DNA from 2 places in the Paenarthrobacter sp. genome. Region 2 is predicted to be linked to the other one. Evidence: riboswitches for the same ligand, from Rfam matches in the RefSeq annotation. Region 2 holds a riboswitch; the other holds the start of a gene.
The links. Region 2 has a riboswitch for S-adenosylmethionine ahead of RIF72_RS00725 (aminotransferase class V-fold PLP-dependent enzyme). Riboswitches for the same ligand answer to the same signal wherever they lie in the genome.
Positions count from the first base shown of each region.

Region 1: another riboswitch for S-adenosylmethionine. It lies ahead of RIF72_RS03600 (homoserine O-acetyltransferase); the one in region 2 lies ahead of RIF72_RS00725 (aminotransferase class V-fold PLP-dependent enzyme).

Region 1 covers NZ_JAPSHI010000003.1:8,845-13,817, forward strand. The annotation lists gene RIF72_RS03590 (VOC family protein) at 15-653, opposite strand; gene RIF72_RS03595 (bifunctional o-acetylhomoserine/o-acetylserine sulfhydrylase) at 858-2,198, shown strand; SAM riboswitch class IV at 2,362-2,478, shown strand; gene RIF72_RS03600 (homoserine O-acetyltransferase) at 2,494-3,615, shown strand; gene RIF72_RS03605 (hypothetical protein) at 3,619-4,038, opposite strand; gene RIF72_RS03610 (winged helix DNA-binding domain-containing protein) at 4,101-4,973, opposite strand, start outside.
Region 2 covers NZ_JAPSHI010000001.1:151,945-156,917, reverse strand. The annotation lists gene RIF72_RS00730 (class I SAM-dependent methyltransferase) at 1-434, opposite strand, end outside; gene RIF72_RS00725 (aminotransferase class V-fold PLP-dependent enzyme) at 512-1,921, opposite strand; SAM riboswitch class IV at 1,954-2,067, opposite strand; gene hisN (histidinol-phosphatase) at 2,248-3,060, opposite strand; gene RIF72_RS00715 (ribosome small subunit-dependent GTPase A) at 3,116-4,231, opposite strand; gene aroA (3-phosphoshikimate 1-carboxyvinyltransferase) at 4,234-4,973, opposite strand, start outside.

The sequences.
Region 1 (4,973 bases), on a different contig from region 2:
TATGGATGGATCGGTCAGATGGTGACGGCTCCGGAGGCGGTTTCGAAAGTTACAGCGAGAATGCCAGGAGTGCCGTGCGGTGCCATCCACTGGACGGCGACATCCTCCAGCGGCTTCTCCACCGGTTCGCCCAACCATTCGGTGACGCGTTCAGCCGAGCCCGCTATGGTGAGGCTGGACATCTTGACGTCGCTCTCGTAAATCCTGGACGGGTGCAGCGAGGGGTCGCCCTCCCATTTGAGCAGGTAGGGCACCTGGGGATCGGCGATCAGGCCGAGGATGCCAATCTGCTGCCACACCAGTTCGCGCCCGTCGGGGAACTTGCGGTTGCCCGGAACGGCCGAGCGGCCAAGGCGGTCTTCGAACGGTGCAAGGTCGTCAACGGCGACGCACCAGCCCATCCATCCACCACCGGCAGCCGAGCGGGCACGGACGGCCTGGCCAAAGGGTGCTTTGTCGGAAGCGGGGTGATCCAGGACCTCCACCACTTCCAGGTACTTGTTATCCGCAAGGGGAATGATCATGTTCCGGGTACCGAAGCGCGGGTGCACTCCGCCCCGGACAGCGTCCACTCCCAATGCCGCGGAAATTCGTTCGGTAGTGGCCAAAAGGCCATCTCGTTCACAGGCGTAAGAGACGTGATCCATGCGCATGGCTTCATCTTGGCACTTTGTGATCGGGGTCTCAGCTAAGTCAAGCCTAACTAAGGTGGGATGTGTATAACCGTTCGGCGGCGGGCGTCATGGAGGCACTCGGGAAGTCCGAAAGATTCCTCTGGCGTCACAAAGCTGTCTTCGCCTCCGGACAGTTCTTAGACTGGCCCCAGCTCACACCGTTTCACATTGCCTGCTAATCCCATGCGTCACGAACAGGAGAACTCCATGTCCCAAGGATGGTCTTTCGAAACCCGCCAGATCCACGCAGGCCAGGAGCCTGATGCCGCCACCGGAGCGCGCTCGCTTCCGATCTACCAGACCACGTCCTTCGTGTTTCCCAGTGCCGAGAGTGCCGCAAATCGCTTTGCCCTGGCCGAGCTCGCCCCCATCTACACCCGGATCGGCAACCCGACGCAGGATGCAGTGGAACAGCGCGTCGCGAGCCTTGAAGGCGGACTGGGTGCCCTCTTGCTCAGTTCGGGACAGGCTGCGGAGACGTTCGCCATCCTGAATATCGCAGAGGCGGGCGAGCATATCGTAGCAAGCCCCAGCCTGTACGGCGGCACGTACAACCTGCTGGCGCACACGCTGAAGAAGTTTGGCATTTCGGTCACGTTCGTGGAGGATCCGGACAACCTGGACCAGTGGCGTGACGCAGTCCAGCCGAACACCAAACTGTTCTTCGGTGAGGTCGTGTCCAACCCCCGCCAGGATGTGCTGGACATCGAGGGCATCGCCCGCACCGCCCACGAGGCCGGCGTGCCGCTCATCGTCGACAACACGCTGTCCACGCCCTACCTGATCCGTCCCATCGAGTGGGGAGCGGACATCGTGGTCCACTCGGCAACCAAATACCTGGGTGGTCACGGTTCCGCAATCGCCGGTGTGATTGTGGACTCCGGCAACTTCGACTTCGGCAAGGACCCGGAGCGCTTCCCTGGATTCAATACCCCTGACCCCAGCTACAACGGTCTGGTCTACGCCAGGGACCTCGGCAAAGACGGTGCGCTGGGCGCCAACCTCTCCTACATCCTCAAGGCCCGCGTCCAGTTGCTTCGCGACCTAGGCTCTGCCGTATCCCCGTTCAACGCCTTCCTTATTGCGCAGGGCCTGGAGACCTTGAGCCTGCGCGTGGAACGTCATGTTGCCAACGCCACCAAGGTGGCGGAATGGCTTGAAAACCACGACGACGTCGAATCGGTCGCGTATGCGGGCTTGCCGTCCAGCCCGTGGTATGACCGTGGCCGGAAGTACGGTCCCAAGGGCACAGGCGCCATTGTGGCCTTCAATATCAAGGGCGGCGTAGAAGCGGGCAAGCGCTTCGTGGACGGCCTGGAGCTGCACTCACACGTGGCAAACATCGGTGATGTCCGCTCGCTGGTCATCCACCCGGCGTCGACCACGCACAGCCAATTGACAGTGGAACAGCAGGTGGCCGCAGGCGTCAACCCTGGCCTTGTGCGCTTGTCCGTGGGCATCGAGCACGTCGATGACATCATCGCCGACCTCGAAGCCGGCTTCCGGGCCGCCAAGGGCGCCTAACGCCGCGGCTTAAGAGTTTCAGCCCGACTGCCGCCCGCGTCGACGATTATTCGCCGGGCGGCAGTTCCGGGTGCTCGTTCGTGAACGAAGTCACCCCAAACCGTCACACTGTTGTCACATTCTTCGCCAGAACCGCCCTGCGTTTCCTAGACTCTTCGTATTAGGTCATGAGTGCCAGCACACAGCCCCGGCTTGCTGGCCGGCAACCCTCCTCCGCGGTGGGGTGCCCCGGGTGAAGACCTGGCCTGTTCGCACGCAAGGCGACGGGCAAGCGCGAGGTTAAGGTGTCAAAGGAATGACCATTACTGCTACAGCCCTTCCAAAATCCGGAGAAGCAGACGGAACCGTCAAGTACGCCGGCATCGGACCGCTGGAACTTGAAGCGGGCGGATTCCTCCCCGACGTTGTCCTGGCGTATGAGACCTGGGGGCAGCTGAACGCCGATGCCTCCAATGCCGTACTCATCCAGCATGCGCTCACGGGCAGCACTCACGTAGCCCGTGGAGCCACTGACGAGGAGGGTTGGTGGGAGCAACTCGTTGGGCCGGGTGCCACGATCGACACCAACAAGTTCTTCGTCATCTCCATCAACATCGTGGGCGGCTGTTACGGTAGCACCGGCCCATCATCAGAGGCACCGGATGGACGCCCTTGGGGCTCACGTTTTCCGTTGGTCACGCTGCGCGACAGCACGGAGGCTGAGGCGCGCCTCGCCGATGCCCTGGGAATCGATGCCTGGCATGCCGTGTTGGGCGGTTCAATGGGCGGTGCCAGGGCCCTTGAATGGGCTGCCACGTTCCCCGACAGGGTTAAACGCTGCGCCGTAATTTCGGTGGGTGCCTACAGCACGGCCGAGCAGATTGCTTTTGCCCAGGCCCAAACCTTGGCCATCAGGCAGGACCCGAACTTCAATAATGGCGACTATTACGGTGGCGCTGCCCCTGAACATGGTTTGGCGCTGGCCCGACGCATCGCCCACATCACTTACCGCTCAGCCTTGGAGCTGGATTTCCGCTTCGGCAGGGAAGCCCAGCATCAGGAGAAACCGCTCGCCGCTGCGGTGTTGGGGGAGCGTGGCCGTTACCAGGTGGAAAGCTACTTGGACCACCAGGGAACAAAGCTGGTCCGCCGTTTTGATGCCAATAGCTACATCGCCATCACCGAAGCTTTGATGTCCCACGACGTCACGCGTGGCCGCGGCTCCTTGGAACAGGCGTTGTCGCGCACCACGGCTGAGTTCTTCGTGGCGGCCGTGGACAGTGACAGGCTCTACTTCCCTGCGCAGTCGCGGGAACTTGCCGCGGCGCTACCCGGGGATGTACTGGTCCACCTCATAGAGGCGCCGATTGGTCACGATGGCTTCCTCACTGAGATTGGCCAGCTCTCGGCGCAACTCCGCGAATCATTCTTCGCCTAAGGCTCAGCCGTTCATGATTTCGCCGCGCTGCTTCATGTAGTCCTCCATGGCGATCTCGCCGTTGCTGAACTTCGTGTCCAGCTCGGCGAGTTTGCGCGCCCGGTAGCCCTGCGGTTCCGAACCACCCGTTGAGGGGAACGGTGCCGGGGATGACGGGTTCGACGGCGGACCGGCCTGCGGTGTCGTATCCGCGGGGCGGATGACGGTTGGTTCGGGCGGGTACCCGGGGTAATTCGGCGTCGGGTATCCCTGACTCGGATAACCCTGGTCCGGGTATCCCTGACCTGGATAGTTCTGCGGCGGGTAGCCGGGGCTGCGGAAGTTATTATCCTGAATCCGACGCGCCCGGGATCGGTTGTACATGCGGATCCCGAGTGGAATCAGCCACGAGCAGACGATGATCCAGAAGATCAGATTGTTCACAGTGCAGGCCTCCTAGGTCTCCTACCAGCTTAGTCCTGCCCCGCGAAAGCAAAACGGCTACCTCAGACCAGCTTGGTCTCCATACCGAGGGAACGGCCGTAGCGATCCACCTCGGACTGCAAGGCCTCCTGCTCTTCCGCAGTGGGGGGACGGTTCATTCGGACGTCCAGTTCGCAGGCCCCGCCGGAGAATCCGTGGCGCCACCATCCGGCCAACCTGCCGTCCAGCAGGACCACGTGCATGGGCCCGCTGTCCTCGGGGAAGTACGGCGCCGTTCCACCAAGGAAATGACGCGACTGTGAGTAGCCCATCACGTATTCGTCGTAGCACTGGATGAGGTCCATGCGGGGAACCACGGGATCTTCCGCGGGCGAAGGTTGAACACCACTCGCCAGAGCTTCCACCTCCTCCGAGGCCAGATGGAACTCGAGACCCTCCAACTCGATAACGCCCAAACTCCCGGGAGACATCTCACCTGCCACCTCGATTCCCCGCTTTACGTCCTTCATGGTCAACCCGGACCACGCCGCGCAGTCTTTGACGGTGGCGGGTCCCCGGCTGGTGAAGTAACGGAGTGCCAACCGTCCAAGAGCCTGTTCGCGGCCTTCTGCGGTCAGCGGTGAAAGAACCCGGTCCGGTACGCGTTCGTCGAACAGGGCATAGGTCTGTTTCAGGGCGCCTCCTGCGGAGCGTACGGGTGAGCCGCTGACCAGGACACCGCGGATCTCCGCGTGCATGAGGTGGTAAATGAGGCCCAGGCCCTTGCTGGGAAATCCTGACTGTCCCAAGACTCCCGCCAGCTCCTCGCGCGTCTTGTGAGTTCCGTCCGCCACGGCAGCGGCCAGGATCCGGCCACTCTTGGCGGCAGACTCCTCATCGATTCCTGTTTGGCGGTACATGCCCTTGTTGCCTTGGTGAAGGCGGTCTGCGGACAA
Region 2 (4,973 bases):
ATCTCCGTGCTCGCCGCGATGGGTTCGCACCAGTGCCAAGCCTGGGCAACGCTGACGACGTCGAATGCTGAGTCCGTCAGTCCAGTTGCCTCGGCCGTTCCCTCCAGCGCGTTGACGTAGGGGAAGGACTTTCGCAATTGCTCCAACATGTCCGTAGAAGGATCGACGGCAGTGACCTCCAGGCCGCGTTCAACGAGGAGTGCCGTGAACTTTCCTGTGCCTGCTCCGAGGTCGGCTGCGCATCGCGCCCCTGGAGGAAGCAGCCAGTCCACGGAATCGGCGGGGTAGCCGGGCCGCACGCGGTCATAGTGTTCGCCGCCGTCCTGAAAGCTCTGACCGAGTTCCTGCCGGCGGGAAGCATGCAGCCTTGGACCACGCGGCCCGGTTGGTCCGGGAGTGCGTGGCTGTCCGCTGGAGGCAGCGGGTGAACGCAGGGCCACGAAAAGCTCCTTCAAAGGGTCCCTAAAAGTACCCTACGAATTTACCGCAGTGTCTCTAGTCCGCAGTGCTTCTAGTCCACAGTGCAGGGGGCTGCGCCCGCAGTGCCGGGAGTGTTCGGGGCCCATTCGGGGTAGCTGCGATGGTCATTTGCAGGAACCCAACGGCCCTCGTCCACCACATAGTCCCAGCCCAGTCCGTCGCGCTTGAGTCCTTCGATGCCTGCGAGCAGCCTGGTGGCGTCCTCCAACCGGGAGCCGACGCCGAAGCTGGCGCGCAAGGATCCGGACGGGAGCCCGAGGCGTTTTAGGAGAGGGTGGGCGCAGAACCGGCCATCGCGGAGGCCAACGCCGTGCTCGGCCGCCAGGTAAGCCGCAACCAGTCCGGCGTCGAATCCTTCTACGGAGAAGTTGACCACACCGATGGTGTCCAGGGAGTCAGCGAAGATCTTGTGGACGGTCACGCCATCGATGGCCTCCAGGCCCTGCACCAGGTACGAGCGGATGGCGGACTCGTGGGCGTGCCACGCGTCCTGGTCCAACCCTGCGAGGACTTGGGCGGCGCGAGCAAGTGTCGCGGCGCCCAGCACGTTGGGGGAGCCGCCCTCGTGGCGCGCCGGGCCCGCGGCCCAGCTGACCGAGTCCAGGCGCGCTTCACGTACCGCCCCGCCTCCGGCAAGGTGCGGTATGCCGGCGTCGAGCCAGTCTGGACGACCCACAACGACACCCGCGCCGAAGGGGGCATAGAGCTTGTGTCCGGAGAAGACGATGTAGTCGACGTCCGCCTCGGTGATGTTGATCCGGCGATGCGGTGCGAGCTGCGCAGCGTCCACCACGATTCGTGCGCCGTATTCGTGGGCAAGCGAAGCAAGGCGGGCGATGGGAAGGATCTCCCCGGTCACATTCGAGGCGCCCGTCACGGCCAGCAGGCTGACCCCGCCCTGGGCAAGTTCGGCCTCCAGCTTGTCGAGTGTCCCGGCCAGGGTTGGTGCTGCGACGACGCTGCGGTGGGGGACTCCTTGCCACGGAAGCAAGTTGGCGTGGTGCTCGATGTCCAAGTAGAGGACTTCACCTGCAACCTCGCCGTCCACCTGTGGGAGGCATCCGGCCAGGAGGTTCAAAGAGTCTGTGGTGTTCCGCGTGAAGATTACTGAGTCATCAGCCCGCCCGCCGACGAAATCACGGACGATGTTCCTTGAGTTCTCGTACACCGACGTGCTGATTTGGGAGGCGTACCCGGCGCCCCGGTGAACGCTGGCGTAGTAGGGCAGGACCTCGTTGAGGTAGGCCGAGACGATGGTCAAAGCCGGAGCCGATGCGCCGTAGTCCAAGTTTGCGTAACGGACATGGCCACCCTGAATCAGCGGAGCCTGCAGCTCAGCGCCAGTGACCGCGGCAAGCGGACGCGCAGCGGTGGTCGTCTCTGCTGCGGATTCTTCGGCAAAGGACGGAATAGTGTTGGGGTTGAACGTGACAGTGCTCATGGAACCTCACTCAAGAGGGACCCCCATAGGGGGATCCGCGCTTGCCGCATCCGTTCCGGACCGGCCCGGTCGTCACCCGGGGCACCCCACCGCGAATGGAGGGTTGCCGGCCAGCAAACCGGGGTTTAGCGCTGGCACTCGTGACCTGTAAAAAAGGCTAAGGCACATCCGGGGACGCTTCCAAAGCCACTGCCTTTTGTTAAGCCCTTTGTTACGTCGGATGCCAAATCCCTTTTTCGCCGAATAAAAAACGGCGGAGACCCCCAAAAGGGGTCATCCGCCGCCGAAAATTCCGCCGCTGCTTGGGTGGGACAGGCGTGGAAAGTTTAGAGAAGATCGTCCAATCCGGGGTTGAGGCGCTTGAGAACTTCGGAGTGCAGGATCGAGTTGGTGGCCAGGGCGTTACCGCCAAACGGACCGTCTTCGCCTTCCAAGGATGTAAAACGACCGCCGGCCTCTGTCACGATCGGGACGAGTGCTGCCATGTCGTAGAGGTTAAGTTCAGGCTCGCAGGCGATATCAACCGCACCCTCGGCTACAAGGCAATAGGACCAGAAGTCGCCGTAGGCGCGTGTGCGCCAGATGTCCTCCGTCAGCCCCAGGAACTGATCCAGGTTGCCCCGTTCCTTCCACCCCGAAAGGCTGGAATACGACATGGAAGCATCGGCCAGGCGGGAAACGTTGGACACCTTGAGCCGTGTCGCCGAGGCGAGGGAGCGGCCCATGTAGGCGCCCATGTCCTTGGCAGCCCACCATCGTTTGCCCAACGCCGGCGCACTAACAACGCCCACCACCGGTTCCCCTTCATCCACGAGGGCAATCAACGTCGCCCACACCGGGACGCCGCGGACGAAGTTCTTGGTGCCGTCGATGGGGTCGATGATCCAGCGACGTGACCCGTGACCACTGCTGCCGAACTCCTCACCGAGGACCGCGTCCCGTGGACGTGAGCGGGACAACTGCCCGCGGATTGCTTCCTCAGCTGCCTTGTCAGCGTCAGTGACAGGTGTGAGGTCGGGCTTGGTTTCGATCTGCAGGTCCAGTGCCTTGAAGCGATCCATGGTCTGGGCATCGACTGAATCAGCGAGGACGTGGGCAAGGCGCAGGTCATCGTTGTAGGTGGAAACGGGATGGGTCATGCCACCAAACTATCCTGAATCGGACAATGCGTTGGGGACGTGAAGCCGGCAATGATCAGTTGACAGTGCCCAGTTCCTTGGTCTCTTTCGCTTCGAGCCTTGGGTCTGCACCCAGCAAGCGGCGCAAGGAGGCCAACCGGGCTACTCCTGATGGCCCTGCATGACCATCGTTCACCCATGCATCCAGCCCGCAATTGGTGGCAGCGGCACCGTGCTTGCAGCCACGGTCACAGGTCTCCGTGCCAGGTTCAAGATCCGGGAAGGAATGAAGAATCCGGTCCGGATCCACATGCGCCAAGCCGAAGGAACGGATGCCTGGAGTATCGATGATCCAGCTGCCGGACGGTGCGTCGTCGAGCTTCAGCGCCAAAGCCGAAGATGACGTGTGCCTGCCCCGGCCCGTCACCGCGTTGACGCCTCCAGTGGCCCGCTCTGCCCCTGTCAGGGCGTTGACCATGGTGGATTTGCCCACCCCGGAGTGACCGAGCATGACAGTGACTTTTCCACCCAGGTGCGAGCGGAGTTGGGACACGGCGGCTTTGTCCAGCCGGGCTGAAAGCCCGTCATCCGAGCGGGCATCGATGCCGCCTGCCTCGGAGTCAGCGGTCCGGCTGATGATCACGGGAAAGTCCAAGCTCAGATAATTGGCCAGAAGTTCCGCCGGATCCTTCACGTCCGCCTTGGTGATGAGCAGCAACGGCTCGATACCGGCGTCGTACGCTGCAACCAGGGCGCGATCGATGAATCCAGTGCGTGGCTCCGGGTTGGCCGCCGCAACAACCACCACGAGCTGATCGGCGTTGGCTACAACCACCCGTTCGATGGGGTCTGTGTCGTCAGCGCTCCGGCGAAGGAGGGTTTTCCGCTCTTCCACCCGGACCAGGCGTGCCAGCGTGTCGGGAGACCCTGAGACGTCACCCACCAATGCGACAAAGTCGCCGGGGACAACGGGATTCCGCCGAAGTTCACGGGCGCGGGCTGCGATAACGATGCGTTCGTCGGCGGAATCTTCGCCCACAATCGCCCTGTACCGTCCGCGGTCAACAGTGATGATCCTGCCTATTACGGCGTCATCGTGACTGGGACGATCCTTGGTACGGGGCCTGGATCCTTTTTTGCTGGGACGGATCCGTACATCGGATTCGTCCCAGGAGCGTGCGTCACGGCCCATGGTTAGTTGCTGGCCTCATCAAGATCGACGTTGGCATCGCTTGACTGCAGCATCGCTTCCCACATCTTTGGAAAATCCGGCATGGTCTTCGACGTCGTGGCGATGTCCTCAACTTGTACGCCTTCGACGGCGAGCCCAAGGATCGCCCCGGCAGTGGCCATGCGGTGGTCGGCGTAGCTGTGGACCACGCCGCCGTGAAGGGTCGCCGGGCGGATCACCAAGCCGTCGGCGGTCTCTTCCGCGTCACCCCCGAGGCCGTTGATCTCGGCGACCAACGCAGCAAGCCGGTCCGTTTCGTGTCCGCGGAGGTGGGCAATGCCGGTCAGCCGGGAGGGGCCGCTGGCGAGGGCGCACAGCGCGGCAACGGTGGGCGCCAGTTCGCTTGTTTCATCGAAGTCAGCACCCTTGATTTCCGCTCCGCCGGTCACCGTCAGTGTCCCGTTTTCGAACGTTACTTCTGCTCCCATGGTGGTCAGGATGGTTCGCCACTGGTCGCCCACTTGTGTGGTTCCGGCCGGCCAATTGGGAATGCGGACGGTGCCACATGTGGCCAGGGCAGCGGCGAGGAAAGGTCCTGCATTCGAGAGGTCTTGTTCGATCCGCTGGTCAAATGCACGGATGGGTCCCGGAGAGACCCGCCAGTGGTTGGGCACGGAATCGTCCACGACGACGCCGACGCTGCGGAGGACTTCCACGGTCATGGTGATGTGGTCCAAGCTGGGCACGGGCTTGCCCACGTGTT